Streptomyces hawaiiensis: one gene and its partner. The protein of the gene in region 1 interacts with the protein of each later gene in a pairwise test. Links are inferred from orthologs where the notes say so. Each region holds a gene or a part of one and is shown in the gene's direction. Other genes may lie near its edges.

What was found.
Region 2: the proteins of leuS (region 1) and ligA interact in binary tests that used the Escherichia coli proteins (3 or more experiments, as listed by UniProt). The link is inferred for Streptomyces hawaiiensis from one-to-one orthologs.

Annotation. Positions count from the first base shown.
Region 1 is NZ_CP021978.1:2,964,468-2,976,124, reverse strand. Bases 3,201-6,675 are described here. They hold leuS (leucine--tRNA ligase), read left to right. Parts: upstream 3,201-3,595; coding sequence 3,596-6,475; downstream 6,476-6,675. Other genes in these bases: CEB94_RS13700 (hypothetical protein), read left to right, coding at 6,614-6,675. Outside these bases: CEB94_RS13715 (NADH-quinone oxidoreductase subunit NuoF family protein), read right to left, coding at 252-1,862; CEB94_RS13710 (ferric reductase-like transmembrane domain-containing protein), read right to left, coding at 1,859-3,127; more of CEB94_RS13700, read left to right, coding at 6,676-7,420; CEB94_RS13695 (DegV family protein), read left to right, coding at 7,493-8,338; CEB94_RS13690 (ComEA family DNA-binding protein), read left to right, coding at 8,458-9,570; CEB94_RS13685 (ComEC/Rec2 family competence protein), read left to right, coding at 9,567-11,657.
Region 2 is NZ_CP021978.1:6,095,170-6,106,272, forward strand. Bases 3,503-6,423 are described here. They hold ligA (NAD-dependent DNA ligase LigA), read left to right. Parts: upstream 3,503-3,825; coding sequence 3,826-6,021; downstream 6,022-6,423. Other genes in these bases: CEB94_RS28320 (methionine synthase), read left to right, coding at 3,503-3,810; CEB94_RS28330 (putative bifunctional diguanylate cyclase/phosphodiesterase), read left to right, coding at 6,280-6,423. Also shown: CEB94_RS28295 (alpha/beta fold hydrolase), read right to left, coding at 1-249; CEB94_RS28300 (DUF427 domain-containing protein), read right to left, coding at 311-634; CEB94_RS28305 (class I SAM-dependent methyltransferase), read left to right, coding at 716-1,519; CEB94_RS28310 (LOG family protein), read left to right, coding at 1,516-2,055; CEB94_RS28315 (SDR family oxidoreductase), read left to right, coding at 2,074-2,772; more of CEB94_RS28320, read left to right, coding at 2,803-3,502; more of CEB94_RS28330, read left to right, coding at 6,424-8,559; CEB94_RS28335 (TetR/AcrR family transcriptional regulator), read right to left, coding at 8,616-9,203; CEB94_RS28340 (DUF4267 domain-containing protein), read left to right, coding at 9,301-9,672; Asp-tRNA(Asn)/Glu-tRNA(Gln) amidotransferase subunit GatC, read left to right, coding at 9,778-10,074; Asp-tRNA(Asn)/Glu-tRNA(Gln) amidotransferase subunit GatA, read left to right, coding at 10,080-11,103. UniProt on the Escherichia coli protein: DNA ligase that catalyzes the formation of phosphodiester linkages between 5'-phosphoryl and 3'-hydroxyl groups in double-stranded DNA using NAD as a coenzyme and as the energy source for the reaction.

The DNA of each region.
Region 1 (11,657 bases):
GCCCGGTGGGCCAGTAATGTTGGCTTCGCCGCCGGGGAAACCCGGAGGGGCACCGGCAAGGGGCTATAGCTCAGTTGGTAGAGCGCCTGCATGGCATGCAGGAGGTCAGGAGTTCAATTCTCCTTAGCTCCACAGTAGATGAGAAGGCGGGCCATCCGAATCGGATGGCCCGCCTTCTTTGTGTACGTCGCCCGTGTGTCGCCCTGTGTGCTCACGGCGGGCTCCCACCGGGGAGCCCGCCGTGCGTGTGCTCAGCGGCCGAGAGCGCGGCGGCCGCGGCCCTGGGAGAGGACCGGAAGGTTGCGGGCCGGCGCGCCCTGCGCGCGTGCCTCCTCGATGCGCAGCGCCAGCGCCGGGCAGCGGCGCACCGCGCGTAGAGCCTTGGCCTCGGCGTACCGCGGCACCTGAGCCTGCGCCACCGTGGGGAAGCCGTCGGCGCCCAGCTGGAACACCTCGGGGAGGATGTCCGCGCACAGTCCGTGGCCCCGGCACAAGGTCCAGTCGACGTAGATCTTCTGACGGCTGGGGCCGTTCTCCTCGGACTCGCCGCCGCCCGGGATGCCCGTGGGGGCCCTGCCGCCCTCGAAGAGCGGCAGAACGCCCTCCACGGGCCGTCCGCAGCCGTTGCCGAGGACGTGGGCGGCCAGGTCGTCCGTGAACGCCTTGATGGTCGACTCCAGGAACATCGCGGAGCCGTCCGGGTGCGAGCACGCGCCGCGCCGCTTCACGTTCTTGGCGACCTGCTTTAGCGCCTCCAGGGCGGCCGGTCCGCCGCCGTTGAGGATGTCCTCCAGGCCGCGCGCGGCGGCCGGCAGGCCGAGGTAGCAGGGGCCGCACTGGCCGGCGCTCTCCTCGGCCAGCCACTGGGCCACCCGCAGCGACTCGCCCAGGGGACAGGTGTCCTGAGTGATCGGCAGAATCGCGCCGGCACCGAGCGCGCCGCCCACCGCGTCCAGGGAGTTGCGGGAGACGATCGCCTCGTTCACCGTCGCCGCGTCGATCCACTTGCCGTGGTAGCCGCCGGTGAGCACGCCCTGCGGCACCGGCGGCGCGCCGGCGAGCTGCAGGACGTAGCGCAGCGGCACGCCCGTGGGGACCTCGATCACCATGGGGCGGGCCACCGCGCCGGAGACCGTGAGCATGACGGTGCCCGGCTCGTCGTACAGACCGGTGTTGCCGTAGCGCTCGGGGCCGATGCGGGCGGCGATCGCCAGCTGGGCGAAGGTCTCCGCGTTGGACAGCAGGGTGGGCGCGCCGCCGACGCCGTTCTGCGAGGCACTGACCTTGCGGCCGGGCGGGACGGCCGGGCCGCCGTCGATCGAGCGGACCAGCGACGCGGCGGCGCCGGTGACCATGCGGACCGGGTTGCGCTGCACACGGGCGCGCAGTGCCGACCGGCGGCCGTTGCTGAGGCCGCGTTCGGCGAGCGCGGCCTCCATGGAGCGCTGAGTGGACTCACGGGTGACCCCCACCACGAGCGTGCGGGCACCCAGGGCCTCGGCGCACAGCAGCGCGCCGTCCAGGATCAGATGCGGGGCACGGTTGATGAGCACCGTGTCCTTGCGGCAGGCCGGTTCGTCCTCGCTGCCGTTCACGACGACGACCGGCCGGACGCCGCGCTTGATCGCCGCTTCGGCGACCGAGCGCAGCTTCTTGTGGAAGGGGAAGCCCGCGCCGCCGCGGCCCTTCAGGTTGATGCGTTCGGCGAGTTGTGCGAGCTGCTCGCCGCCCATCGGCTCGAGCGGCCCGTGCACCTTGAGGTGCATGGGCAGATCGAGTCGATCGACAAGGTCGAAGCCCGACGTGAGCTGAGGAAGGCCGACTACGCGGACTTCGGGTACGTCGGGCAGGGCCTCGTTCACTTAAAGCCTCCGGAAGGCGTGTTCCAAGGTTCGCCCGATCCCGGTGCGTCGAAGTCATAGGACGCACCGGGCGTTGAATCAGTGGCGGGACCGCTGTTGTACGTGTCGTTCGGGTAGTACGTGTCGTAGGCGGCATTCGTCTCACCCGTGTCGTACACGTCACTCGATCCGTAGCCGGAGGCGCCTGGATTGCCATAGGCCGGGATGCTTTGTCCGGTGTCTTGCAGGGGGTCGTAGGGCGGGATGTTGAAGCCTGTGTCCTGGAGCGGGTCGTAGGCCGACGGCGGGGCCTCGCCGACCGGCGGCGGGGACGGGATCGGCCAGTTGCCCGAGGTGCTGGAGGGGCCGTCCACGGTCGGGAGGGTCTCGGTGGGCTGCATGTCCAGCGGCAGCTGCATGCTGGTGGTCGGCCCCGGCGCGAAGGCCTGCTGGCCCTGGGGAGGGGCCGAGACGGCCCGGTAGGCGGCGGCGAAGCCGTTCGCCGGCTCCTTGGCCGCGGGACGTTCCGCCCTCTCGTACAGCGGCCCCGACGGGGACGCCGAGGGGCGCGCTGTCGCCTCCCGGCCTTCGAAGCCGGGCAGCCCGTAGCCGCCGCCCGCCCGGGCCCGGCTCTCCTCAAGGTCTCTGCGGCCCTGGCCCTCACCCGGCCCGATCAGTGAGGCGATCTTGTCGGAGACCATGCGCTTGACCTGGCGCGGAGCCGCGCGCAGGGCGAGGGCGCCGGCCACTCCGGCCAGGGACAGGCAGTACAGGACGATGAAGACCGGCTTGGCCGTGCGACCCGCGTAGAGGCCGTGCACGAGGGCGGCGCACCAGGCCGGGTAGGCCAGCATGTGCATGGCTCGCCAGCGGGCGGCGACGGGTGCGGGGGACGCGAAGCGGTTGCGCAGCGCGCCGGTGATGCCCACGAAGATCATGAGCATGCTGGCCAGCGTGCCGAGTCCGACGAGGAACGACCGGCCCATGATCTCGTCGTTGCCGCCGGTGAGGAGGAGCCCGAAGGGGATGAACACCGCGACCCACGTGGTGTGGGCGAGCGCCAGTTTGACCCCGATGTGCACCAGCAGGAAGACGATCGAGGCGACGGCCGTGCTCCGGTGCACGGCCTGCGCCAGGATGCGCCTGCGGGCGTCCAGGAGGATCCGGTCCTGGGCGACCAGGCCCCAGATCACCGAGCAGGTGAGGAACACGAGAGACAGCACGCCCGCACCGAAGTCGAGGAACTCGGCGAACGTGTCGTCCACCGTGGAGTCGTAGTTCGTCACGGCCGGCCTCCCCACATCCCGGTGACCGGGTGTAGTGGGGTGTTACTGCGATGAGGGTTCATGGGGGCAACTCCGAGCGGTTCGGGAAAGCAGCGGTCCCGCTGCCGAACTCTAAGCGGAGCCATACCGATGGGTACGAGGTTTGAGTTATTGCGCTGTTATCAAAGGACAATGTGGCTGTTGTGATGTCCCTTAGTAGCTGTTACGCGAAGTAACCGTTGACCTTGGTTCAGCTTTTCGGGCACCGAGACGGGCCCCGGAAGCGCGTCGCGACGCGTTGAGGGCCTGCGGTACCCTAACGCCATGCGTGCCGTACGCCTTCTGCTTAGCGGGCCGCGCTGATCAGTCCCGGCCGCCGGGTGAGTCGAGTGGCCGGAATCAGCGCGGCGTCCCCTCCTGTGCGAGGGGATTTTTCGTTTCTCGAACCCGACAGCCGCAGGCAGAGACGATCGATGGAGCTTTGAGATCATGAGCGAGACGAACCCCGCCGCCGCCTCCGAGGTGGCGGCGCCGCACCGCTACACGGCCGCCATGGCCGCCGAGATCGAGGCACGCTGGCAGGACTTCTGGGACGCCGACGGCACCTACGCCGCGCCCAACCCGACGGGTGACCTGGCGGGAGACCGGGAGACCATCGCCCGGCCCAAGAAGTTCATCATGGACATGTTCCCCTACCCCTCGGGCGCGGGCCTGCACGTCGGGCACCCCCTGGGCTACATCGCCACGGACGTGTTCGCCCGCTTCCAGCGGATGACCGGCCACAACGTCCTGCACACCCTGGGCTTCGACGCCTTCGGCCTGCCCGCCGAGCAGTACGCGGTGCAGACCGGCACGCACCCGCGCGTGTCCACCGAGGCCAACATGGAGAACATGAAGTCCCAGCTGCGCCGGCTGGGTCTGGGCCACGACAAGCGCCGCTCGTTCGCCACGATCGACCCGGACTACTACAAGTGGACCCAGTGGATCTTCCTGCAGATCTTCAACTCCTGGTACGACCACGACGCCCGGCGGGCTCGCCCGATCGCCGAGCTGGTCGCCGCGTTCGAGTCCGGTGAGCGGCCCGTACCGGGGCACACGCGCGCGTGGGGCGAGCTGAGCGCCGCCGAGAAGGCCGACGTCCTGGGCGAGTTCCGGCTGGCCTACGCCTCCGACGCGCCGGTCAACTGGTGCCCCGGGCTGGGCACCGTGCTGGCCAACGAGGAGGTCACCGCCGAGGGCCGCTCCGAGCGCGGCAACTTCCCGGTCTTCAAGGCCAAGCTGCGCCAGTGGAACATGCGCATCACGGCCTACGCCGACCGGCTGCTGGACGACCTGGACGCGCTGGACTGGCCCGAGGCCATCAAGCTGCAGCAGCGCAACTGGATCGGCCGCTCCGAGGGCGCCCGCGTCGACTTCCCCATCGACGGCGAGCGCATCACCGTCTTCACCACCCGCCCCGACACCCTGTTCGGCGCCACCTACATGGTGCTGGCGCCCGAGCACCCGCTGGTCGAGAAGTTCACCCCGGCCGCCTGGCCGGAGGGCACCCACGAGCTGTGGACCGGCGGCCACGCCACCCCCGGTGACGCCGTCGCCGCCTACCGCGCCCAGGCCGCCTCCAAGTCCGACGTGGAGCGGCAGGCCGAGGCCAAGGACAAGACCGGCGTCTTCATCGGCGCCTTTGCCACCAACCCGGTCAACGGCGAGCAGGTCCCGGTCTTCATCGCCGACTACGTGCTGATGGGCTACGGCACCGGCGCGATCATGGCCGTCCCGGCCGGCGACCAGCGCGACTTCGAGTTCGCCCGCGCCTTCGAGCTGCCGATCCACTGCATCGTCGAACCGACCGACGGCCGCGGCACGGACACCTCGACCTGGGAGAACGCCTTCTCGTCGTACGACGCGAAGATCATCAACTCCTCGAACGACGAGGTCAGCCTGGACGGCCTGGACGTCGCCGAGGCCAAGGCGCGCATCACCGAGTGGCTGGAGCGGTCCGGCGTCGGCGAGGGCACCGTCAACTTCCGGCTGCGCGACTGGCTGTTCAGCCGCCAGCGCTACTGGGGCGAGCCCTTCCCGATCGTCTACGACGAGGACGGCATCGCCCACGCGCTGCCCGAGTCGATGCTGCCCCTGGAGCTGCCCGAGGTCGAGGACTACTCGCCGCGCACCTTCGACGCGGACGACGCCGACACCCAGCCCGAGACCCCGCTGTCGCGCAACGAGGACTGGGTCAACGTCACGCTGGACCTGGGCGACGGACGCGGCCCGCGCCCGTACCGGCGCGAGACCAACACCATGCCCAACTGGGCCGGTTCCTGCTGGTACGAGCTGCGCTACCTGGACCCGCACAATTCCGAGAAGCTGGTCGACCCCGAGATCGAGCAGTACTGGATGGGCCCGCGCGAGGGTCAGCCGCACGGCGGTGTCGACCTGTACGTCGGCGGCGCCGAGCACGCCGTGCTGCACCTGCTGTACGCCCGCTTCTGGTCCAAGGTCCTGTACGACCTGGGGCACGTCTCGTCCGCCGAGCCGTTCCACAGGCTGTTCAACCAGGGCATGATCCAGGCCTACGTCTACCGCGACAGCCGCGGCATCGCGGTGCCGGCCGCCGAGGTGGAGGAGCGCGACGGCGCGTACTACCACCAGGGCGAGAAGGTCTCCCGGCTGCTGGGCAAGATGGGCAAGTCCCTGAAGAACGCGGTCACTCCGGACGAGATCTGCGCCGAGTACGGAGCCGACACGCTGCGCCTGTACGAGATGGCCATGGGTCCGCTGGACGTCTCCCGGCCGTGGGACACGCGCGCGGTGGTCGGCCAGTTCCGGCTGCTGCAGCGGCTGTGGCGCAACATCGTCGACGAGGCGACCGGCGAGGTGACCGTCGTCGACGCCGAGCCCGGCGAGGAGACGCTGCGCGCCCTGCACAAGGCGATCGACGGGGTCCGCGGTGACCTGGAGGGCATGCGGTTCAACACCGCCATCGCCAAGGTCACCGAGCTGAACAACCACCTGACCAAGGTGGGCGGGGCCGTGTCCCGCCCGGTCGCAGAGGCCCTGGTGCTGATGGTCGCGCCGCTGGCCCCGCACGTCGCCGAGGAGCTGTGGCGCAGGCTGGGGCACACCGACTCGGTGGTGCACCAGGACTTCCCGGTGGCCGACCCGGCGTACGTGGTCGACGAGACCGTGACCTGCGTCGTGCAGATCAAGGGCAAGGTCAAGGCGCGGCTGGAGGTCGCGCCGTCGATCTCCGAGGACGAGCTGGAGAAGGTGGCGCTGGCGGACGAGAAGGTCGTCGCCGCGCTGGGCGGGGCCGGCATCCGGAAGGTGATCGTGCGGGCGCCGAAGCTGGTGAACATCGTTCCGGCGTAGCCGCCAGGGCGTACGGATCGCTCTCGGGGTGGTCCCCTACGGGCAGGTTCGGGGTCTTTCTGGAACTCCGGACCTGCCCGTTGCGTTTACCGTTGAAGAGCGACGCGAGGCGCCGTGACGTCCTGAGGAGGAGCCCTTGTGGAAGCAGTGATCGCAGTCTTCGCCCTGCTCTTCGTGCTCTTTCTCGGGCTCGGGGTGTACGCCACGGTGAAGGTGGTCGGCGCCGCCAAGCGCGGCGTGGACCGCGGCATCACCCAGGCCCGCCGCACGGTCGAGGACCACACACTGCGCGCCAAGTCCTTCGCCCAGCCCGGCGCCGCGGGTGAACTCGCCCAGCTCCGGCTGAAGCTGCGCACCTCGATGCGCGCCACGCAGGACGCGCTGAACGCGGCCGTCGCCGAGGACGAGCCCCTGAAGGAGTCCCTCGGCCTCTTCGAACGACTCAGTGCGCACGGCCACGAGCTGGACGACGAGCTCAAGCGCCTGGAGTCCGAGCCGGACCGCGCCGCGCTCACCGAGCGGCTGCCCGCCCTGCGCGAGCGCACCGAACGCATCACGCATTCGGCGGACTCGCTGCGCTGGGCGGCCCGGGACCGGGCCCACCGCTTCGCGGACGACGACCTCGACTCGCTCAGCGCCCAGATCGACCTGGAGTCCGGGGCGCTGCGGCACTGGACGGCTCCGGAGCCGCAGTCCGCGTCCTCGCAGCAGTCCGGGTCCTCACAGCAGACAGCGTCCCCCCGGCAGCCGGGCTCACCGCCGCAGCCCGCGGCGCCGCCATGGCCCGAGGCGCCCGCCGCCGACGCCGCCACGGCCGGGCAGACCTGGTCGGACACCGCGCGATCGGGCTCCGCGCAGGAGCCGGCACGGCCCGCCATCACGCCGCCGGGACCGCGGCAGACCTACCCCTGGCAGAAGAAGCCCCGTCCCGAGAGCACCACTTGATCCGGGCACTGGTGCCGCAGGGCGCGGGGGCCGGGCTGCCGTATGGGCGCTACGGCAGGTAACCTCCAGCTCATGTCCCGCCATGTCGCGATCGTCACCGATTCAACGGCCTACCTGCCGACCCGGACGATGGAGCGCCACGGCATCACAGCGGTACCCCTGACCGTGGTCCTGGGCGACCGGGCGCTGGAGGAGGGCACCGAGATCTCGACCCGCGCCCTCGCCCAGGCTTTGCAGAAGCGGCGCCCCGTGACGACCTCGCGGCCCGGTCCAGCGGTCTTCGAGGAGACGTACCGCAAGGTCGCCGAGTCCGGTGCCACCGGCATCGTCTCCCTCCACCTCTCCGCCGAACTCTCCGGCACGTACGACGCGGCCGTCGTGGCCGCGCGGCAGGCGCCGGTGCCGGTGCGGGTGGTGGACACCGGCATGATCGCGATGGCGCTCGGGTTCTGCGCGCTCGCCGCGGCGCAGGCCGCGGAGTCGGGCGGGACGGTGGACGAGGCCGTCGCAGCCGCGGAGAAGAGGGCCGCGGGCACCTCCGCCTACTTCTACGTCGACACCCTCGACTACCTGCGGCGCGGCGGCCGTATCGGTGCCGCGCAGGCCTTGCTGGGCTCGGCGCTCGCGGTGAAGCCGCTGCTGCAACTGACCGACGGCCGTATCGAACCGCTGGAGAAGGTGCGGACCGCGTCCAAGGCGATCGCCCGCCTCGAGGAGATCGCGGCCGACCGTGCGGGCAGTGCCCAGGTGGATGTCGCCGTTCACCATCTCGCCGCCCCGGACCGGGCGTCGGCCCTCGCCGACCGGTTGCGGACACGGGTGTCCGGGCTGGCCGATCTGCATGTCAGCGAGGTCGGGGCGGTGATCGGGGCGCATACGGGGCCCGGGCTGCTGGGAGTTGTGGTTTCGCCCCGGTGAACGTTGCTGTTGGTCTCCGGTCGCCCGTGTGAGGGGCGGAGTTATCCACAACCGGGGGATCGTCCCCGGGAATCGACCAAGATCATCGCGAGTGGGGCGAGGTGGCCGATCCTCGTCGCATGGCACTTCGATCACGTTCACGCACAGCGACCGCGACCAGTGGGCCGGGCCGTGGACCGGCGTCCGACGGGCGCGTCCGTCATCGCCGGCGCCCGCCTGTCGCGCGCGGACGGGCCGGGCAGCGTCATGCCTCGGCGGAGGAACTTCGGCGACGCGCGGAGGTGTTGTTCGGCGAGCACACCGGGTCCGCCGGGTCACCGGGGCGGGCCGAGCCGGTCGAACGGGCCGGGGAGCGGCGGGAGTCGGGGCAGGGACCGCCGGGTTCCGTCGATGCCGAAGAGGCCCGGCGAGGTCCGGCCGCCGAGGGCGCTTGCGCCGAGGTGGAGGGCGGGGACGGTCGCGCGGCGGAGGGAGTCTGGCGGGAGCGGGCCGGGCTCGCGCTGCGGGAGCGCATGCCGCTGTGGGTGCAGGCCAGGTGTGGTCTGGAGCGGCGCAGTGTGCTGGCTCTGACGGTCGTGCTCGTCGTCGCGGCGGGGTTCGCCGTGCAGCACTTCTGGGCAGGCCGCACGCAGCCCGTGCGGCCGCCGGAGGTGGTGCGGGCGGCGGTGCCCTACGGGGAGCGGCAGGAGAGCGGGCAGGCCGGGGAGGAGCGCGGCCCGGGCGCTGCCGGGGTGCCTGCCGGCGCTTCCTCCGGTGCTTCTGCCGGGTCCGCGAAGGCGGGGGCGGCCGCGATCGTCGTGGACGTCAGCGGAAAGGTCCGTGAACCGGGGATCCACCGGCTGCCCGCCGGCTCGCGGGTGGCGGACGCGCTGCAGGCGGCGGGCGGGGTGAAGCCGGGCACCGACACCGACGGCCTCAACCGTGCCCGGTTCCTCGTGGACGGCGAGCAGGTGATCGTCGGGGGACCGGCCCCCGCTGCGGGCGGTACGGCTCCAGGTGGCCCGGCCGGTGCTGCGGCGGGTGGGGCGGCCGCACCGGCGGCTCCGGTCTCCCTCAGCACGGCCACCGCGGACCAGCTCGACACCCTGCCGGGTGTCGGCCCGGTGCTGGCGCAGCACATCATCGACCACCGCACGCGGCACGGCGGCTTCCGATCCGTGGACGAGCTGCGCGAGGTGAACGGCATCGGCGACCGCCGCTTCGCCGACCTGCGCGATCTCGTACGGCCATGAGGAGCCTCCCCGACCCGTCGGGGCGGCAGGACGAGGCCGCGTCCGGGCTCCGCCCCGCCCGGTCGTCCGTGCACGCTTCCTCCGGCACCCGTCTCGGCACGGCCCGTCCACGCCAGGAGGGCCCGACGGACCTGCGGCTCGTACCACCCGCCCTCGCGGCCTGGGGCACGGCGGCGCTGGTGCTGGACGCGGCGCCGGAGTGGGTGCTCGGCATCGTGATCGGCTGTCTGGCAGCCGTCGGACTGCTGCCGCTGGCCCGGCGGCACCGGGTGGCGTCATGGCCGCGAGCCTCGGCCGCCGCCCTGCTGCTGTGCGTCGCCGCGGCAGCCGCCTCGGCCGGGCTGCACGGGGCGGATCTGCGCCGGGGGCCGGTGCCCGGCCTGGCGCGGGAGTACGCGACGGTGACCGCCGAGGTCGAGCTCACGTCCGACCCGCGGCTCACCCGGCCGCAGGTCCGGGGCGATCACATCGCTCCCACGGCCGTGCTGGTCGACGCCGAGGTGCGGCGCGTCCAGGAGGCGGGCGGCACGGCGGTGACGACACGGACGCCGGTGCTGATGATCGTGGACGTGGAGGCCCCTCCCGGTCGGGCCGCCGGTGGGCGGGGGCGGTCACCCTGGCTCGGCCTGCTGCCGTCGACGCGGCTGCGGGTCGGTGCGCGACTGGCGCCCGCGATGACGGGCGGCGGCCGGGTCGCGGCAGTGCTGCGGGTGCGGGACCAGGGCGGACCGGAGGTGGTGGGAGAGCCCTCGGCGCCGCAGCGGCTCGCCGGGCGGTTGCGTGCCGGGCTGCGGGAGGCGACCGACGGACTTCCGGCGGACGCTCGGGCGCTGCTGCCGGGGCTGGTTGTGGGGGACACCTCCCGGATCACCCCGGAGTTGGAGGAGGCGTTCAAGGAGACCGACCTCACGCACACGTTGGCCGTGTCCGGGGCCAACTTCACGATCCTCCTCGCGCTGCTGCTCGGGCCGCCGGGTCTGGCGCAGCACGTCGAGCGGCGGGGACTCGCGCCTCGGCTCGGTATCTCGCTGCGCGGGACGGCGGTGCTCGGGGGTGCGCTCTCGCTCGGGTTCGTCGTCGTGTGCAGACCGGAACCGAGCGTGGTGCGGGCCGCGGCCTGCGGAGCCGTGGCCCTGCTCGCCCTGGCGACCGGCCGCCGGAGGTCCATGATCCCGGCGCTGGCCACGGCGGTTCTGCTGCTGGTGCTGTACGACCCGTGGCTGGCGCGCAGTTATGGGTTCCTGCTGTCCGTCGTGGCGACCGGTGCCCTGCTCACGCTCGCGCCGCGCTGGAGCGCCGGCCTGCGGCGGCGCGGGGTGCCACCGAGGGCGGCGGAGGCGCTGGGCGCCGCCGCGGCCGCGCAGGCCCTGTGCGCGCCCATCGTCGCGGTGCTGTCGGCGCGGGTGAGCCTGGTGGCGGTGCCCTGCAATCTGCTCGCGGAGTTCGCGATCGCGCCGGCGACCGTGCTGGGGTTCGCGGCGCTGGCCACGGCGCCGGTGGCGATGCCGGTGGCCAAGGCCCTGGCGTGGTGCGCGCACTGGCCCGCCGCGTGGATCGCGCGGATCGCAAGGACCGGGGCGGCGCTGCCGGGCGGGGGAGTGGACTGGCCGGGCAGTTGGACGGGTGCGGTGCTGCTCCTGGCCGTGACCCTCGTCGTGGTGCTCGTCGGACGGCGGCTGCTCGGGCATCCCTGGTGGTGCGGGGTCTGCGGAGTGCTGCTGGTCGTGGTGGTCGTGCAGCCGCCGCCGCTGACCCGGGTGGTCACGGGCTGGCCGCCGCCGGGCTGGCGGCTGGTGATGTGCGACGTGGGGCAGGGCGACGCCCTGGTGCTCGCGGCGGGCGAGGGGACCGGCGTGGTGGTGGACGCGGGACCCGACCCGCGGCTCGTCGACCGCTGTCTGCGCGAACTGGGCATCAGCAGGATCCCGCTGGTCGTGCTCACCCACTTCCACGCCGATCACGTGGCGGGACTGCCCGGGGTGCTGCGCGGGCGGGTGGTGGGCGCGATCGAGACGACGGGGTTCGAAGAGCCCGCGGACCAGGCCGCGTTCGTCCGGAGGCTGGCGGCTGAACGGCGGATTCCTGTA
Region 2 (11,103 bases), 3.1 Mb from region 1 along the record:
CACCGCCTCGATCACCGCGGCCAGGTCCTCGACCTCACGCTCCACGGCGTACGGCGCCGTGTCCGCGCTGGCGCCGCGGCCACGGCGGTCGTACACCACGGCCTGGAAACGCTCCGAGAGCGACACGGCCAGCGGCGCCAGAGTGCCGCCCGTCGACATCGCGCCGCTCACCAGGACGACCGCGGGGCCGCGGCCGGTGCTCTCGTAGGCGATGCGGGTGCCGTCGCGCGAAAGGATCTTCTTGTCCATGCTCATGCAGACTGCCGCACGGCGCGGTGTTCATCGATGAGGCGGGCGGCGCGTCAGCCGATCAGAACACTTCCACCTCGTAGAAGCACAGGTGGTCCTTGATCTCGGCGACGTCCGGCTTGGGGTCCGGATACGCCCAGACGAGGTCCGTCGCGTCCGGCAGGGACCAGTAGGAGGCGGTGCCCTTGAACGGGCAGTACGTCTGGGAGCCGGACGGCGTCAGCAGGTCCAGGCGGACGTCCTCGGGCGGGATGTAGTACCGCTCGGGACAGCCCGTCTCGCGCAGGACCAGCGACCGGTCGCTCTCCGCCAGCACCTGCCCGCCGTGCACCACGCGCACGTGCCCGCCGCTCGGCTCGATGGTGATGCGATGCCCTGTGGTCACGATCGCCCCTCCTCGGGTAGCCGACTCCTTGGGTACAGCGCAGGCTGAAGCGGAGTTCTTCCCTTGCGGCAGGAGGTCCCCATGCGCGCCACGGAAACGGCCGGAAACCGCTCCAGTCCGCTGCACCAGCTCCGGTACGCCCTGCGCCACCCGGAGCGGGTACCCGCGCACGCCCGGCGCGTGGTGCGGGACGCCTGGCTGCGGCTGCGCCACCCCGACCACATCGCGTACTACCGGGCCGTGATGGCCTCGGACGCGGCCCGCAGCACCGAGGCGGCGGTGGGGCACAACCCCTCGCGCGAGCAGTGGGCGCGGATCGGCCGCATGCAGTTCGACTACCTGGTGGGCCACGGCCTCCAGCCGCACCACCGGATGCTGGAGATCGGCTGCGGCAACCTGCGTGCCGGGCGGCTGTTCATCGGCCACCTCGACACCGGGCACTACTACGGCATCGACATCTCGCCGCACATCCTGCTCGCCGCCCAGGACACCCTCGTGGCCGAGAAGCTCCAGCCCAAACTGCCCTACCTGGCCCTCGCCGACGACCTCACCTTCGCCTTCCTGCCGGACGCGCACTTCGACGTCGTGCACGCGCACAGCGTCTTCTCGCACTCGCCGCTGCACGTCATCGAGGAGTGCTTCGCCCACGTCGGCCGGATCCTCGCGCCCGGCGGGTTCTTCGACTTCACCTTCGACCGCACCGAGGGCGAGGAGCACCAGGTTCTGCACGAGGACTTCTACTACCGGACGCGGACCCTCACCGGCCTCGCCGCGCGGCACGGCCTGGACGCCCGGTTCATGGACGACTGGGAACGCCTCCCGCACCGGCAGTCCAAAATGCGGGTCACCGCGGCGGCGGACCGGGCCCGTACGGTGGGTTCATGAACATCTGTGTCTTCCTGTCCGCCGCCGACCTCGACGAGCGCTACACCCGTCCCGCGCGGGAGTTCGCCAAGCTGCTGGGCAAGGGCGGTCACACGCTCGTGTGGGGCGGCTCCGACGTCGGCCTGATGAAGGTGGTCGCCGACGGGGTGCAGGAGGCGGGCGGCCGGCTGGCCGGCGTCTCCGTGCAGTTCCTCGCGGCCAAGGCCCGCCCGGGCGTCGACGAGATGGTCATCGCGAAGGACCTCGCCGAGCGCAAGAAGCTGCTCCTGGAGAGGGCCGACGCCGTGGTGATCATGGTGGGCGGCACGGGCACGCTCGACGAGGCGACCGAGATCCTGGAGCTGAAGAAGCACGGGCACACCGACAAGCCGGTGGTCCTGCTCAACACCGCGGGCTTCTACGACGGCCTGAAGGAGCAGTTCCGCCGCATGGACGCCGAGGGCTTCCTGCCCCGGCCGCTCACCGACCTGGTGTTCTTCGCCGAGGAGCCGGTGGGGGCCCTGGCGTACCTGGAGGAGAGCCGGGGCATCGAGTGATCCGGGGCTGATGCGAGCATGGCGGGCATGGCTACTCATGTGATCACCGGAGCCGGCTCCGGCATCGGCGCGGCCGTGGCCCGCCGCCTGCACGCGCGCGGGGACGACCTCGTGCTGCACGCGCGCGACGCGGGCCGTGCCAAGGAGCTGGCGGCCGAGTTCCCCGGGGCGCGGACCCTGGTCGGCGACCTCGCCGACCCCGACAAGCTCTCCTGGGCCTTCTCCCACCAGTCGCTGCCGGACCGCGTGGACTCGCTGCTGCACATCGCCGGCGTCGTCGACCTCGGGCCGGTCGGCGAACTCACCCCGAAGACCTGGCGCCATCAGCTCAACGTCAACCTGATCGCTCCCGCCGAGCTGACCCGTCACTTCCTGCCCCAACTGCGCGCCGCCCGCGGCCACGTGCTCTTCGTCAACTCCGGCGCCGGCCTCAACGCCCACGCCGACTGGTCCGCGTACGCCGCCTCCAAGCACGGCCTGAAGGCCCTCGCCGACTCCCTGCGCCACGAGGAGCACGCGGGCGGAGTCCGCGTCACCTCGGTCTACCCCGGCCGCACGGCCAGCCCCATGCAGGCCAAGGTCCACCAGCAGGAGGGCAAGGAGTACGACGCCTCGAAGTGGATCGACCCGGAGTCGGTCGCCACGACGATCCTCATGGCCCTGGACCTGCCGAGGGACGCGGAGGTCAACGACCTGACGGTGCGCCCGGGAGGCTGACCCGGCCAGGGCGCTGCGTAGGCTGCTCCGGTGAGCGAAAACAGCCAGTTCAGGTTCGGCGCCGCCACCGGCGTGGGGTCCATGCCGGGCGGCGACGCCCGTGAGGCCGCCAAAACCGTCACCGGCACCTTCGAGGACTTCCCCTTCCTGCCCGAACTGCCCGCCCGGGGGCCGGGCGCCGACATGATCGGACGGACGGCCGGCCTCCTCGTCGAGCTGTACGCGCGCGTGGAGCCCAGCGGATGGCGGCTGGGGGACCGGCCGGGGCGCGACACCAAGCGGGCCCGCTCCTGGCTCGGCGAGGACCTCGACGCCCTGGAGGAGTGCACGCAGGAGTACGAGGGGCCGCTGAAGGTCCAGGCCGTCGGCCCCTGGACCCTCGCCGCCAACCTGGAGATGAGGAACGGCGAGGCCGCCGTCTCCGATGCCGGGGCCAGCCGTGACCTCGCGGCCTCCCTCGCCGAGGGACTGCGTGTGCATCTCGCCGAAGTCCAGCGGCGGATCCCCGGCGCGCAGCTCGTCCTCCAGCTCGACGAGCCGTCCCTCACCCCCGTCCTGCGGGGCCAGGTGAAGAGCGCCAGCGGTTACCGCACCCACCGGGCCGTCGACCGGCAGCTCGTCGAGCAGACGCTGCGCGACCTCGTCGGGGTGCACACCGACGGCCCCGTCGTCGTGCACTCCTGCGCCCCCGACGTCCCGTTCGCCCTGCTCCGCCGGGCCGGCGCGGCCGCGGTCTCCTTCGACTTCTCCCTGCTCACCGAGCGTGACGACGAGGTGATCGGGGAGGCCGTGGAGGGCGGCACCCGGCTCTTCGCCGGTGTCGTCCCGTCCACGGGGGACGCATTGTCAGACCCTGCCGGTAGCGTCATGGGTGTCAGGACGCTGTGGCGCAGGCTGGGGCTGTCACCGGGGCTTCTCGCGGAGGCGGTCACGGTCACCCCGGTGTGCGGACTCGCGGGGGCCTCCCCGGGGTACGCGCGCACGGCTCTCGCGCACTGCGCCCGGGCGGCGAGATCCCTCGCGGACAACCCAGAGTAACGGGAGGACGACACGGTGGCCGGCGACAAGCAAGCGGAGACGACGACGGTGCCCGCCGAGGCACGGGAGAAGCACGCGCGCCTCGCGGAGCAGATCGAGGAGCACCGCTTCCGCTACTACGTGAAGGACGCTCCCGTCGTCAGCGACGCGGAGTTCGACCAGCTGCTGCGTTCCCTGGAGGCGCTGGAGGAGGAGCACCCGGAGCTGCGCACCCCGGACTCACCGACCCAGAAGGTCTCCGGGTCCTACGAGACGGAGTTCACGGCGGTCGAGCACCGCCAGCGCATGCTCTCCCTCGACAACACGTTCAACGACGAGGAGATGGCCGCCTGGACGGAGCGCATCGCCAGGGAACTGGGCGAGCAGAAGTACCACTTCCTGTGCGAGCTGAAGGTCGACGGCCTCGCCGTGAACCTCACCTACGAGCACGGCCGCCTCACCCGCGCGGCCACCCGCGGCGACGGCCGCACCGGCGAGGACATCACACCGAACGTGCGGACGATCGCGGAGATCCCCGACCGCCTCAAGGGCGACGACGTCCCCGACCTCGTGGAGATCCGCGGCGAGGTCTACTTCCCGATGGAGAAGTTCCAGGAGCTCAACGCCCGCCTCGTCGAGGCCGGTGACAAGCCCTTCGCCAACCCGCGCAACGCGGCGGCCGGTTCACTGCGCCAGAAGGACCCGCGCGTCACGGCCACCCGCCCCCTGCACATGGTGGTCCACGGCATCGGCGCCCTGGAGGGCTTCACCGGCCTGACCCGGCTCTCCCAGGCCTACGACCTCCTCAAGACCTGGGGCCTGCCCACCTCCCGGCACAACAAGGTGGTCGACGGCCTGGAAGGCGTACGGGAGTTCATCGCCTACTTCGGCGAGAACCGCCACTCCGTGGAGCACGAGATCGACGGCGTGGTCGTCAAGCTCGACCAGATCCCCCTCCAGGGCCGCCTCGGCTCCACCTCGCGCGCCCCGCGCTGGGCGATCGCGTACAAGTACGCGCCGGAGGAGGTCAACACCAAGCTCGTCAACATCCGCGTGGGCGTGGGCCGCACGGGTCGCGTCACTCCCTACGCCCAGGTCGAGCCGGTCACGGTCGCGGGCTCCGAGGTCGAGTTCGCCACGCTGCACAACCAGGACGTGGTCAAGGCCAAGGGCGTCCTCATCGGGGACACGGTCGTGCTGCGCAAGGCCGGTGACGTCATCCCGGAGATCCTCGGCCCCGTCGCCGACCTGCGCGACGGCACCGAGCGCGAGTTCGTCATGCCGGGCGAGTGCCCCGAGTGCGGTACGGCGCTGCGGCCGATGAAGGAGGGCGACGTCGACCTGCGCTGCCCCAACGCCCGTACTTGCCCGGCCCAGTTGCGCGAGCGCCTGTTCTACCTCGCGGGCCGCAAGGCCCTGGACATCGAGCACTTCGGCTACGTCGCCGCCGCCGCCCTCACCGCCCCGCTGGAGCCGAAGACCCCGCCGCTGGCCGACGAGGGCGACCTGTTCGACCTCACCATCGAGCAGCTGCTGCCCATCAAGGCGTACGTCCTCGACCCGGACAGCGGGCTGCCCAAGCGCGACCCGAAGACCGGCGAGGAGAAGGTCGCCACGATCTTCGCCAACCAGCAGGGCGAGCCCCGCAAGAACGCGGTCGCCATGCTGGAGAACATCGCCGCGGCCAAGGAGCGCCCCCTCGCCCGCCTCCTCACCAGCCTGTCGATCCGTCACGTCGGCCCCGTCGCCGCCGAGGCGCTGGCCCGCGAGTTCCGCTCGATCGAGCGGATCGACCAGGCCACGGAGGAGGAACTGAAGAACACCGACGGCGTCGGCCAGATCGTGGCCACCGCCGTCAAGGAGTGGTTCGCCGAGGACTGGCACCGCGAGATCATCCGCAAGTGGAAGGCCGCCGGCGTCCGCCTGGAGGAGGAGAGCACCGGCGAGGACGAAGGGCCGCGCCCCCTCGAAGGCCTCACCGTCGTCGTCACGGGCACCCTCGAACACTTCACGCGGGACGGTGCCAAGGAGGCGCTGCAGAGCCGCGGAGCGAAGGTGACCGGCTCGGTTTCGAAGAAGACCTCGTTCGTCGTGGTGGGGGACAGCCCCGGGACGAAGTACGACAAGGCGATGCAGCTGAAGGTTCCGGTTCTGAACGAGGAGGGTTTCGGGGTCCTGCTGGAGCAGGGACCGGACGCGGCGGCCGAAGTCGCCCTTTCGGCCGAGGAGTAGCGGTTGAAGGCCACCCGTTCGGCGCATACCAGATGCATACGGGTGGCTGAGGCGCATTCGGGCAACCGTCGGCGACCGCTGCCCGTGGAAGCCTTCTGCGGCCTACTGTTGAGATGTGCGCCTGCCGTGCCCAGCTGCGGTCGGGGCATCTTCGTGCTCGCACAGAGCGCGGGGAAGGGTTTTCGGGCGCGGGCCGTTGAGGGTTGTCGGGCACCGGGCCGCGGGGCGTGGGCACCGCCGGCTGTGAGAGGGACGGGAATGGAACCGACCGAGAGCGCCGTGCGGGGCTCACGGCTGCGCCTGCGCCGCTTGGCGGTCGCATGGCGCGCAGTCCGTGGGGCCGGGCGGCCGGCGGGACGTCCGGTTACGGAGGTGCGCGCCGTCGGACAGTACACCCCGCAGGGGCGTGGCGGCGGGGGGCGCGCCGCGGACGGCCCCGGCGCACAGCCGATCACCGAACATCCGCCCGGACTGACCGGCGCGGACGACGCGGACGGCGAACAGCACCACTCCTGGCCCGCGCTGCCCGCGGCCGTCGTCGCGGCGGCCGGATTCGTCCTGGGCGCCGGCTTCTACCGCGCCTTCACCGGCGGCCACGCGCTCTTCCCGGCGGGCACGGCCGGCTGGGCGCTGGCCGTGCTCACCGGCATCATCGTCGGCCACCTCGTCATGCTGGGCCGCTCCCGCTGGTGGGGCGGCACCGGCTCGGGCGCCGCCCTCACCCTCGCCGTGCTGCTGCTCTACGGCTGGGTTCCGGCCGGCATGGTCAGCCTCACGGTCGTCGTGCTGGTCGGCATAGCCCGCCGCAACCGCTGGCGCCAGGGCGTGCTGCACGGTGCGGTCGACCTCCTCGGCATCGGCGCCGGCGCACTCGTGCTGGGCGTCTTCGGAACCGTGCCGTCCGTCGAGTCCCCGGCGGATCCCGCCGCCTGGACGCTCGCCACGGCACCCGAGGTGGTCCTGGTCGCCGTCGCCTACCTGATGGTCACCCGCGTCCTGCTCTGGTATCTGCACGCCCCGCGCCCCGGACTGCCCACCGTCGCCCGCACCGCCCTGGCCAGACAGGGCCTGGTCGCCGTCGCGCTGCTGGGCATCGCGCCGCTGGTCTGCGTGGTCGCCGTGGCCAAGCCGATCCTGCTGCCGCTGTTCTCCATCCCCCTGATCGCCCTGGACTCCACCCTGTGGATAGCCAGGGCCCGGGCGGAGGAGCAGCTGCGCGACCCGCTGACCGGGCTGCCCAACCGCCAGTGGCTGCTGGAGCGCATCTGGACCGCGCTGGACGACGCGGAGCGGATCGACGCCCGCGCCGCGCTGATGCTGATCGACCTCGACCGGTTCCGGTCGGTCAACGACACGCTCGGTCATCTCGCCGGTGACCGGCTGCTGCTGCAGATCGCCGACCGGCTGCGGGTGGCCCTGCCACGCGGGGCGGAGGCCGCCCGGCTCGGCGGGGACGAGTTCGCCGTCTTACTGCCGGTCGCCGACTCCACGACCTCCGCGACCCGGATCGCCCGCAACCTCGTCGCCGCCCTCAGCTCCCCCCTCGACCTCGACGGTCTCACCCTCGTCCTGGAGGCCAGTGCCGGAGTCGCCGTCTTCCCCGACCACGCCCTGGACGCCGAAGGGCTGCTGCGGCGGGCGGATGTGGCGATGTACCAGGCGAAGCGGGACCGCACCGGTGTCGAGGTCTACGAGTCCAAGCGCGATTCCAACACCCCCGACCGTCTCGGCCTGCTGGGCGATCTGCGCCGCGCCCTCGACGCACACGAGGTGCATCTGCACTACCAGCCCAAGGTCCGCTTCGACGGGCAGGTCGCGGGCCTGGAGGCCCTGGTCCGCTGGGTGCACCCGGAGCGGGGCAAGGTGCCGCCGGACGAGTTCATAGCGATCGCCGAGTCCTCGGGTCTGATGCCGCATCTCACCGAGTACGTGCTGGAGACCGCGCTCGGCCAGGTCGCGCACTGGCGCGACCAGGGCCTGTTCGTCCCGGTCGCGGTGAACGTCTCCCCGCGCGACGTGCACAGCCCCGGCTTCGCCGGCTCCGTCGCCGCCCGGCTGGCCCGGCACGGCGTCCCGGCGGGAGCGCTCCAACTGGAGATCACCGAGCACGTCCTCCTGGAGGACCCGCAGCGCGCCGCCGACACCCTCAACCAACTGACCGCGCACGGCGTGAAGATGTCCCTGGACGACTTCGGCACGGGCTACTCCTCGCTCGTGCACCTGCGCCGGCTCCCGGTCAGCGAGCTGAAGATCGACCGTTCGTTCGTGGCCCGGCTCGCGGTGGACACCGAGGACGCCGAGATCGTGCGCTGCACAGTCGACCTGGCCCACTCCCTCGGCCTGCTCGTCGTCGCCGAGGGCGTCGAGGACGACGAGACCTGGGAACGCCTGCGCGACCTCGGCTGCGACGCCGTCCAGGGCTGGCTGGTCGCCGCCGCGATGCCCCCGGAGGAGACCACGGCGTGGCTGCGGGCGCGGGGGCCCCGGGGGTGGCAGCGACCGCGTGCCGCGTTGCCCGCGGCGACGGCCGACGAGTAGGCCGGCCCCCCCGCTTGTTCGGCTCGCAGGCTGCTGCACTTCCCTCGGGTGAGCGCTCAGCTCGTGCCGGGCGGCACGAAGTGGCCGATCAGCAGTGCCAGTCGTCGCTCGTGTGCCTCCTCGGGTAGCCGACCGCTGCGCATCAGGGTCACCAGCCCGTGCAGCCCGGCCCAGTACGTCTCCGTCAGCAAACCCGTGTCCTCGCCGTCCGCCGCGATCGGCAGGACGGCCTGCAGCAGTTCACCGAAGGCGTCCTGGAGAGCGGCCGGCGCCTCGGGGGTGGCGAAGGGCAGGTCCACGGCGAGCGTGAAGATCACGTCGTAGAGCGCGGGCCGCCGCCGGGCGAAGGCGGTGTACGCGCCGCCCACCGCCGCCAGTGCCTCGCGGGCGCTCCCGGCCGCCGTGCGCGCCGCCCGCAGCTCGTCGGCCAGGTCCGCGCAGCCCTGCACCGCCACCGCCGCCATGATGGCGCCCTTGCCCTTGAAGTGGCTGTAGAGGACGGGCTGGCTGTACTCGATCTCCTCGGCGAGCCGGCGCGTGGTCACCGCGTCCCAGCCTTCCGCCTCCGCCAGTTCCCGTGCGGCCGTCACGATCAGCCGCTCGCGTTCCGCTCGTTCGCGCTCCCGGCGCGTCTGGATCGTCATGGGCCGAATTCTAGCACTGCTAGCGTTCCTGCCGATGCTCTGCTAGCTTCGCTCTTGTCCCTAGCGCTGCTAGAAACTCAAAAAATCGGAGAGAGCCATGACCGTCACCGCCTACACCCTGGCCGTCGTGCTCAACCTGTTCTGCCTGTTCCTCGGCTACCGGTTCCTGTTCCAGCCGGCTGCCGCCGCCGCCGGTTACGGCGTTCCGGCCGACCCCGGCGGCGATGCCGGGGCCTACCTGACGATCAAGGGCCTGCGGGACGGCACTCTCGGGCTGGTCGGTCTGGCGCTGCTCGCCTTCGCGGGGGCCGGAGCCGAGGCCTGGTTCATGCTCGCCGTGGCACTCGTACCGCTGGGCGACACCCTGATCGTGCTGCGCCACGGCGGTACGAAGGCGGTGGCCTTCGGGGTCCACTTCGCCACCGCGGTCATCGTCCTGATCAGCGCCGGACTGCTCTTCGCGGTCTGAGGGCGCCCCGACAGGCATCCGGGGCGGCAAACCGTTTCACGGGCACGGCCCCCAGCCCCATAGGATTAGGCCACACCACATTCACTCACCCCAGAGGATCGCTGCATGCCTGGCATCACGCGCGAGGAGGTCGCCCACCTCGCCCGGCTGGCGCGTCTGGAGCTGAAGCCCGAAGAGCTCGACCACTTCGCGGGACAGCTGGACGACATCATCGGCGCGGTCGCCCGCGTCAGCGAGGTCGCCGACCAAGACGTACCGCCGACCTCGCACCCGCTCCCGCTGACGAACGTCATGCGCGCGGACGAGGTCCGTCCGTCGCTCACCCCCGAGCAGGCGCTCTCCGGCGCCCCGGCCCAGGAGCAGCAGCGTTTCAAGGTGCCGCAGATCCTGGGGGAGGACTAACCGCCATGACGGACAACGTCAACATCATCAAGCTCACGGCCGCCGAGACCGCCGCGAAGATCGCCTCCGGCGAGCTCACGGCCGTCGAGGTCACCGAGGCCCACCTCGCCCGCATCGAGGCCGTCGACGAGAAGGTGCACGCCTTCCTGCACGTCGACCGCGAGGGCGCCCTCGCCCAGGCCCGCGCCGTCGACGCGAAGCGGGACAGGGGCGAGAAGCTCGGCTCTCTCGCCGGCGTCCCGCTCGCGCTGAAGGACATCTTCACCACCGAGGGCATCCCGACCACGGTCGGCTCGAAGATCCTCGAGGGCTGGATCCCGCCCTACGACGCGACCGTCACCCAGCGTCTGAAGGCCGCCGACATCGTCATCCTCGGCAAGACCAACATGGACGAGTTCGCCATGGGGTCCTCCACCGAGAACAGCGCCTACGGCCCGACCGGCAACCCCTGGGACCTGACCAAGATCCCCGGCGGCTCGGGTGGCGGTTCGTCCGCCGCGCTGGCCTCCTTCCAGGCCCCGCTCGCCATCGGCACGGACACCGGCGGTTCCATCCGCCAGCCCGCCGCCGTCACCGGCACGGTCGGTGTGAAGCCGACGTACGGCGCGGTCTCCCGGTACGGCATGGTCGCCTTCTCGTCCTCCCTCGACCAGGGCGGGCCCTGCGCCCGCACGGTCCTGGACGCGGCCCTGCTGCACGAGGTCATCGCCGGGCACGACCCGCTCGACTCCACGTCCATCGACGCCCCGGTCCCGCAGGTCGTCGAGGCCGCCCGCAACGGCTCGGTCGAGGGCATGCGCGTCGGCGTCGTCAAGCAGTTCCGCGGCGAGGGCTACCAGGCCGGCGTCATCCAGCGGTTCGACGAGTCCGTCGCGCTGCTGAAGGAGCTGGGCGCCGAGATCGTCGAGCTGGACTGCCCCTCCTTCGACCTGGCGCTGTCGGCGTACTACCTGATCGCGCCGTCCGAGTGCTCCTCCAACCTCGCCCGCTTCGACGGCCTGCGCTACGGCCTGCGGACCGGCGACGACG